DNA from 2 places in the Sporosarcina sp. P16b genome. Region 2 is predicted to be linked to the other one. Evidence: riboswitches for the same ligand, from Rfam matches in the RefSeq annotation. Region 2 holds a riboswitch; the other holds the start of a gene.
What was found. Region 2 has a riboswitch for S-adenosylmethionine ahead of metK (methionine adenosyltransferase). Riboswitches for the same ligand answer to the same signal wherever they lie in the genome.
Positions count from the first base shown of each region.

Region 1: another riboswitch for S-adenosylmethionine. It lies ahead of CSV77_RS09105 (methionine ABC transporter ATP-binding protein); the one in region 2 lies ahead of metK (methionine adenosyltransferase).

Region 1 covers NZ_PDYO01000006.1:37,422-41,626, forward strand. The annotation lists gene CSV77_RS09095 (tRNA dihydrouridine synthase) at 1-630, shown strand, start outside; gene CSV77_RS09100 (pyridoxal phosphate-dependent aminotransferase) at 759-1,925, opposite strand; SAM riboswitch class I at 2,155-2,266, shown strand; gene CSV77_RS09105 (methionine ABC transporter ATP-binding protein) at 2,383-3,396, shown strand; gene CSV77_RS09110 (methionine ABC transporter permease) at 3,389-4,057, shown strand; gene CSV77_RS09115 (MetQ/NlpA family ABC transporter substrate-binding protein) at 4,075-4,205, shown strand, end outside.
Region 2 covers NZ_PDYO01000021.1:20,854-25,058, reverse strand. The annotation lists gene CSV77_RS15315 (alpha/beta hydrolase family protein) at 1-523, shown strand, start outside; gene pckA (phosphoenolpyruvate carboxykinase (ATP)) at 606-2,198, opposite strand; SAM riboswitch class I at 2,376-2,495, shown strand; gene metK (methionine adenosyltransferase) at 2,672-3,883, shown strand; gene CSV77_RS15300 (DUF3891 family protein) at 3,930-4,205, opposite strand, start outside.

The DNA.
Region 1 (4,205 bases), on a different contig from region 2:
ACAAAAGGTAAGGGTAGTGGTCTAATCAACCATCCTGAAACAGCTGCGGCAATTATTCAAGCAGCAAAAGCTGGCGGATTACCTGTTAGTGTAAAGACTCGTCTTGGCTATACAGACATTGAGGAATGGCACACATGGCTTAGACATGTACTGGAGCAAGATATTGCGAACTTGTCGATTCATCTTCGTACTCGCAAAGAAATGAGTAATGGGAGCGCGCATTGGGAATTGATTCCGGAGATTAAGAAACTTCGTGATGAAATAGCGCCCGACACGTTGCTGACGATCAATGGAGATATTCTCGATCGTCAAATGGGTATGGAGCTTGTGAAAAAGTACGGCGTCGATGGGGTTATGATTGGACGTGGAATTTTTAATAATCCATTTGCATTTGAAAAAGTGAAGAGAGAGCATGATCATAAAGAATTGCTGGATCTTTTGCGCCTTCATTTAGATCTTTTTGATAAATACTCGACAGAACTTGAACCACGATTGTTTAAACCATTACGTCGATTCTTTAAGATTTATGTTAAAGGATTCCGTGGGGCAGCTGAACTTAGAAATGAATTAATGAATACAAATACGACAGATGAAGTGCGTGCATTACTGGATAACGTAGAACTTGATTAATGTATTTCAGAAAATCTATAGCTTAAATGATTTATTTATACATGTGAAAGCCTCCTTGCCATTCCAGAAATACTGGTATGAGTAAGGAGGCTTTTTATATAATGAAGTGATAGCGGAATTATATCTTGTTACTTAAATAAACCGAGCTTTTCAATGCGGCGAACTGCTTCTTGCAACCGGTCTTCACTTTCCAACAACCCGACACGAATATATCCTTCTCCGTATACACCAAATCCGTTCCCTGGCGATACCGCGACGTCTGCTTTATCCAGTAATAAGTCAGCGAAGGTTTCACTTGTAAAGCCTTCCGGGACAGGAAGCCAAGCAAAAAATGAGCCTGTAGGAGCTGTAACATCCCAACCAATGCGTTCACATTCCGTTAGCAATACCGTCAGACGCCCTTCATAGAGCGCCACTAGCTCTTCAACGCATTGTTGGGGACCCGTCAATGCTTCAATAGCTGCACGTTGAATTGCTGGGAAGATGCCAGTGAATAAATGGTCTTGCAATACATTTAATGCTTCTATTATTTCAGAGTTGCCGACTGCAAAACCGACTCGCCAGCCAGCCATATTATATATTTTGGAAAGAGATAGCATTTCAATGCCGACTTCCTTTGCTCCTTCAGTTTGTAAAAAACTAATCGGTTTCTTACCTTCAAAACCAATGCCACCATACGCAAAATCTTGTAAGACCGCAATCTGATGTTCTTTGGCAAATGCCACCGTTTTTTCATAAAACTCGGGTGTGGCTGTAACACCCGTTGGATTACTTGGATAGTTTAAGTACATGAGCTTGGCATCTTTTTTCTGATCATCCGTTAATTTATCGTAATCAGGGAGAAATCCATTCTCCTTACGTAGCGGCATCGTATCATATCGAATACCTGCTAAGCTGACGCCGGATAAGTAATCAGGATAACCCGGGTCTGGCAGCAATAATAATTCACCTTCATTCATAATAGCAAGAGGTAGTTCTACGACACCTATTTTTGTACCGCCAAGTACCGCAACTTCTGTTTCGGGATCAATCGTGACATTGTATTCACGCTGATAATATTCAGCGACTGCTTGTTTTAAAGCAAGTGTCCCCCGAAATGGAGAATAACCGTGTGTAGCTGGATCTTCAACTGCTTCTTGTAATGCTTTAATAATATGAGGAGGTGTTGGCTGATCAGGATTTCCACGTCCTAGGTTAATCACATCTCTGCCTTCATCCATAGCCTTTTCTATTTTATTTAATAATAATGTAAAGAAATGCGGAGGGAGTTGTTGTAATCGGTTGGATAATGCCATAGTCTATTCCTTCTTTCTTTGATAGGGTATGTGCGTTAAGTATACATAGATCATACTAGACTTTTCAATAGAAGGATGGTTATTCGATTCTAGAGAATTGCCAAAACTAGTTAATGGAATTTAAAACTGATAGAATAAGTCGGATATTCTGATGAATTGGCGTTATTCACCTTGACAGTTTTATTAATTCAGATTAGTATATGTTTTATGCATATAATTTAATAGCAATCTCTTATCAAGAGCGACGGAGGGAAATGGCCCGATGATGTCCAGCAACCCCTTGCATAATACAAGGAAGGTGCCAAATCCTACAGTATGGTTTTCCATCTGAGAGATAAGCTGAGAATATTTCAGTCCCTCTTTCATTTAGAAAAATGAAAGATTTTTTTATTTAGAAATAAACTATAACCAACTGTTGATGATTAGTATTTACTTGAATGTAGAAAGAAGTGAGAACATGATCCAATTTCAACATTTGTCTAAGGAATATCAGACAAAAGAAAAAGTGATAAAAGGTGTAGATGACGTATCACTAGACATCGAGACTGGAGAAATATTTGGCATTGTCGGTTATTCAGGGGCCGGAAAAAGTTCTCTTATACGTTGTTTGAATTTGTTGGAAAGGCCAACGAGCGGCACTATTTTAATAGATGGTGTAAACTTAACGAAACTTTCAGGAATCAAGCTTCGGCGGGCACGCTTGAAGATCGGAATGATTTTTCAACACTTTTATTTAATTAGTCAAAAGACCATTTTCGAAAATATCGCATTCGCTTTACAAGCAGCAAAAATGCCTTCAGATAAAATAGAGAGCCGTGTAATGGAACTTCTCGAAATGGTGGGGCTGTCTGACAAACGCAATGTATATCCTGCCCAGCTAAGCGGGGGACAGAAACAACGCGTTGGTATTGCGAGAGCACTAGCCAATAATCCATCCGTTTTGCTTTGTGATGAAGCGACATCCGCACTGGACCCTAACACGACCATGTCCATTTTACGATTGTTAAAAAAGATCAATCGAGAAATGAATATCACCATTGTTTTAATTACGCACGAGATGAATGTGGTAAAAGAGATTTGTGATCGCATGGCGATTATGCAAGACGGAAAAGTGATAGAAGAAGGGCAAGTATATGACATCTTTTCTCATCCAGTTCAACCATTAACGAAGGAGTTTATCAGCAGTGTGGTGTCTTACGATATTCCTGAAGCCGTCATGTCCAATTTGGTCGGTACATTGATAAAAATCACATTTAAAGGTGAAGTAGCGATGGAGGGTGTAATTTCCGATACGATGCAGAAATATAAGGTCAAAGGAAACTTCCTGCATGGTTCGATTGAATATATTCAAGAACGAGCACTTGGGATTTTCTTGATGGAGTTACAAGGTGAGCGTGAAGAAGTGGAGCAAGCGATTGCATACATACTTGAACAAAACGCACAAGTGGAGGTGATCCGACAACATGTTTGATCTATCTCACATCATGGACCTCATGCCGGATATTACAAAAGCATTTGGTGAAACATTGTACATGATCGGCATCTCACTTACGATTGCGCTGATTATTGGATTGCCGCTTGGCGTTCTGTTATTTACAACAGATAGAGGATTATTTTTAGAGAATCGTGCAATTAATTCGGTGGTTGGGTTTCTCGTCAACATCATTCGCTCTATCCCATTTATTATACTACTTGTGGCTCTAATACCTTTGACGAAACTGATTGTCGGAAGTACGATTGGACCAGCAGCTGCCAGTGTATCGCTTTCCGTTGCAGCCATTCCTTTCTTTGCAAGGATTGTTGAAACATCCATGCGTGAAATTGATAAAGGGGTTATAGAAGCAGCAATTTCAACGGGTGCTTCGCCCTGGATGATTATTTGGAATGTGTTATTGCCTGAATCAAAGTCGAGTATTATCCAAGGACTTACACTGACGTTAATCAACTTAGTTGCCTATTCAGCAATGGCTGGATTTGTTGGCGGAGGTGGAATTGGGGACCTCGCAATACGTTTTGGCTATTACCGATATGATGACAGTATTATGCTTGTCACCGTCGCCATTCTAATTGTACTGGTGCAGTTGATTCAATTTGGTGGGGATCGTTTTTCAAAAATGATAGATAAAAGATAATAGGGGAGAGATGGATTATGAAGAAACTGGTACTTGCATTCATTCTAACTGCGTTAGTTGCGGCATTAGCGGCTTGTGGAGAAGAAAAGTCTACTGAAAAATCGGATGACGATAAAAATATTCACTTTGGTGCAACTGCAGGTCCTTA
Region 2 (4,205 bases):
CGGTGAAGGAAAGGATGAATTCGCTGGAGAGGATCGCAATGACGCAGTGACGGGAGTGGAAGTACTTAAACAGCAAAGTGCAGTCAATTCAGATCGCATTCATCTATTTTCATTTTCCAGAGGCGGTATTATGGCATTATGGACAGCTATAATCCGCGATGATTTAACTTCTATGGTGACATGGGCTGGAGTTTCAGACGTGGTCTTCACGTACAAAGAGCGACAGGATATGCGGCGTATGATGAAACGTGTCATCGGTGGCACGCCGAATAATCAACCGGATGCGTATCGTGAAAGGTCGGCACTATTCCAGATAGAGAATATCGATATTCCGACACTGATTATCCACGGGACTCTTGACACGAATGTATCTTTCCAACAGGCAATATTGTTAGAGAATGCATTACGTGATGCGGATAAAGAGTTTGAAACTTGGTACTTGGAAGGCTATACGCATTATATTCCTCCTGAAATGAATCGACTGCTTGTGAAAGAAGCAGTAAATTGGATGAAGCGGCAATGATGAACATTTGCTAGCTTTTATGTGATTACAATAAAGACGCAAAAAGAGGCTGACCAGATTGGTCAGCCCCTTTCGTATGACATTATTTAATGACAGGTGGTCCGCCTTTGATTGCGATGTCTTCGGAAACATGAGAAAACTTCTTGAAGTTTTCACGGAAAGCATCAGCCAAACGGTTTGCTTCTTTATCGTATTCTTGTGGATCTTCCCAAGCATCACGAGGGTGTAGAACGTCGCTTGGCACACCTTCGATTTCAAGGGGCATATTTAATCCAAAGATTTCGTTCTTCTTTGTTTCTATATTATCCAACTTACCAGCGATTGCTGCGCGTACCATCGTACGTGTATAGCCTAAGTTCATACGTGAACCTACACCATAGATTCCGCCAGTCCATCCTGTATTCACGAGGAATACTTTTGAACCATGCTCATCTATTTTCTTTCCAAGCATCTCTGCATAGGTTGCTGCAGGGAGTGGGAGGAACGGTGAACCGAAGCAAGTAGAGAATGTTGGTTCAGGAGCAGTGATTCCACGCTCAGTTCCAGCAAGTTTGGAAGTGAAACCGCTCAAGAAGTGATACATTGCCTGTTCTTTTGAAAGAATAGAAATCGGAGGCAATACGCCAGAAGCATCAGCTGTAAGGAAGATGATGTTCTTCGGATGACCAGCAACAGATGGTGTCACGATATTATCAATGTTTTCGATTGGATATGCAGCACGTGTGTTTTCAGTTAATGATTTATCATCATAATCGGGAATGCGCGTTTCTTCATCTAGTACTACGTTTTCTAAAACAGCACCGAAACGAATGGCTCCGAAAATTTCAGGTTCTTTTTCAGCAGAAAGGTTAATACATTTTGCGTAACATCCACCTTCAATGTTAAACACGCCATTATCAGACCAGCCGTGCTCATCGTCACCAATAAGTTTACGGTCAGCATCTGCCGAAAGCGTAGTTTTACCTGTTCCAGATAGACCAAAGAACAAAGCAACATCGCCTTCTTCTCCAACGTTTGCTGAACAGTGCATGGATAGGATATCTTGCTCGGGTAGTAAGTAGTTCATAACAGAGAAAATAGATTTCTTCATTTCCCCAGCGTACTCTGTTCCACCAATTAAGACAATTCGCTTTTCAAGCGATAAAATGATGAACGTTTCAGAGTTTGTGCCATCCACTTTTGGATCCGCTTTAAATGAAGGGGCTGCCAAAATGGTGAATTGCGATTCATGTGCTTTCAATTCTTCTTCAGTTGGACGGATGAATAGTTGGTGAACGAACTGATTTTGCCAAGCTAATTCATTAATAACCTGGATAGACAATTGGGAGTCTTTATCTGCTCCTGCAAATCCTTTAAAAACAAACAATTCGTCTTTTTTCTTCAAATGTTCAATGACTTTTGTGTATAATGAATCAAAGATCTCCTCTGAAATCGGACTGTTTGTGCTACCCCAATCTACTTTATCCTTAGACACTGCATCTTCAACGATGAATTTGTCCTTAGGTGAGCGTCCTGTATATTTACCTGTACGAGCAGTGATCGCACCGTCAGCAGAAAGTTTAGCTTCGCCTCTTGCCACTGCTTTTTCCGTTAGTTCTGCCACAGACGCTTGGATCGTCACGTTGCTTCCACTAAGAAGACTTTTTAAACTATCATCAATTTTTGCAGATATCATGTTTACATACCGTCCTTTGCGTAGTCGATTTATTTTTATCTTACTAAGAATATCCTAATTCGTAAATAGTATAACACATTAAGAATATTAATCTATACTAATGGAAAACTCAAGTGATTTGGAAGAAATAATTTGACAAAATCCAAACTTTTTAATACGATGTGACATGAACGGATACTCTTATCCCGAGTTGGTGGAGGGTACAGGCCCTGTGAAACCCGGCAACCTGCAATAGACGTAAGTCTAACGCGAAGGTGCCAAACCTGAAGCAAGGTTTAATTCCTTGGACGATAAGAGTGAAAGGTGCTGCGCGTGAAATTTTGCCTTTTACTCATGGATTGAATATGAGTGGAGGGCTTTTTATATTGTCTAGCCCTGAATCCTTATGGTATATGCTTGACGTCTAGGCGTGGAACTTTACCAGGGACTTATGAGAGTACCGTATCATGATGCTTAATATAGGGGGAAATAACATGACAAACCGTCGACTGTTTACATCAGAATCAGTTACAGAAGGCCATCCTGACAAGATGTGCGACCAAATTTCAGATGCAATTTTAGATGCGATCCTAACGGAAGATCCAAATGCGCGTGTGGCATGTGAAACGAGTATAACGACTGGACTCGTATTAGTAATGGGAGAAATCACTACGACAACGTATGTGGATATTCCAAAAGTCGTTCGCGACACTGTTAAAGAAATTGGGTATGTTCGTGCGAAATACGGCTTCGATTACGAAACGTCCGCTGTACTTACTTCCATTGATGAGCAATCACCCGAAATCGCTGCAAGTGTCAATGTGGCACTCGAAGCACGTGAAGGCTCTATGTCTGATGAAGAATTAGAGGCAATCGGTGCAGGAGACCAAGGCCTGATGTTTGGATATGCATGTAATGAAACGCCAGAATTAATGCCTCTGCCAATCAGCCTGTCTCATAAATTGGCACAACGCCTGGCACAAGCTCGTAAAGAAGAACTTATTTCCTATTTACGTCCTGACGGTAAAACACAAGTAACGGTAGAATATGACCAAGATAATAATCCTGTGCGAATTGACACAATCGTTATTTCCACACAACATCACCCTGAAGCAACACTCGAGCAAATCGAGCAGGATATAAAGAATGTTGTTATTGATGCAGTCGTTCCAAAGAACTTATTGGACGAGCATACTAAATACTTCATTAATCCTACTGGCAGCTTTGTCGTTGGTGGCCCTCAAGGAGACTCTGGATTGACTGGACGTAAAATCATCGTTGATACGTATGGTGGATATGCCCGTCATGGTGGCGGGGCATTCTCGGGGAAAGATGCTACGAAAGTGGACCGTTCGGCTTCTTACGCAGCGCGTTATGTGGCAAAGAACATCGTTGCAGCTGGACTGGCTGAGCACTGTGAAGTTCAGTTGGCGTATGCTATTGGAGTAGCTAGCCCGGTTTCTATCTCGATCAATACATTTGATACCGGTATACTATCGGAGACTCAATTAGTAGAGTTCGTACGTGAATTATTTGACCTTCGACCGGCAGGAATTATTAAAATGCTTGACCTACGTCGTCCAATCTACAAACAAACGGCAGCATACGGTCACTTTGGCCGCACTGATATCGAATTGCCATGGGAGCAGACAGATAAAGTGGAAGCGTTGAAAGATCTTGCGAGTACAGTACGTGTGAAGCAATAAAGTAATGAGTGCAGAAAGAGGAATCATTTCCTTTTTTCTGCACTTTTTAATTCTTTGCCGGTGAAATACGAAAAGGAATCATTTCATAGTCTGCCTCTTCATAAGCCCTTTGCAATCCTTTATCCTCTATATCTTTTTTCAAGATTGTCTTCTGTTTTACTTCAATATCAAAAGAATAGCTAAATGGAAAACCCTCCACTTTAATAGTGTGCTGATCTGCAAAGTATATCCCAATTCGTCCTATCGGTAATGAAGGGAAAATACCAGTAGAAGGAATACCATCACGAAAGAATATATGTTCATTCGCTTTGTCGACACCTGG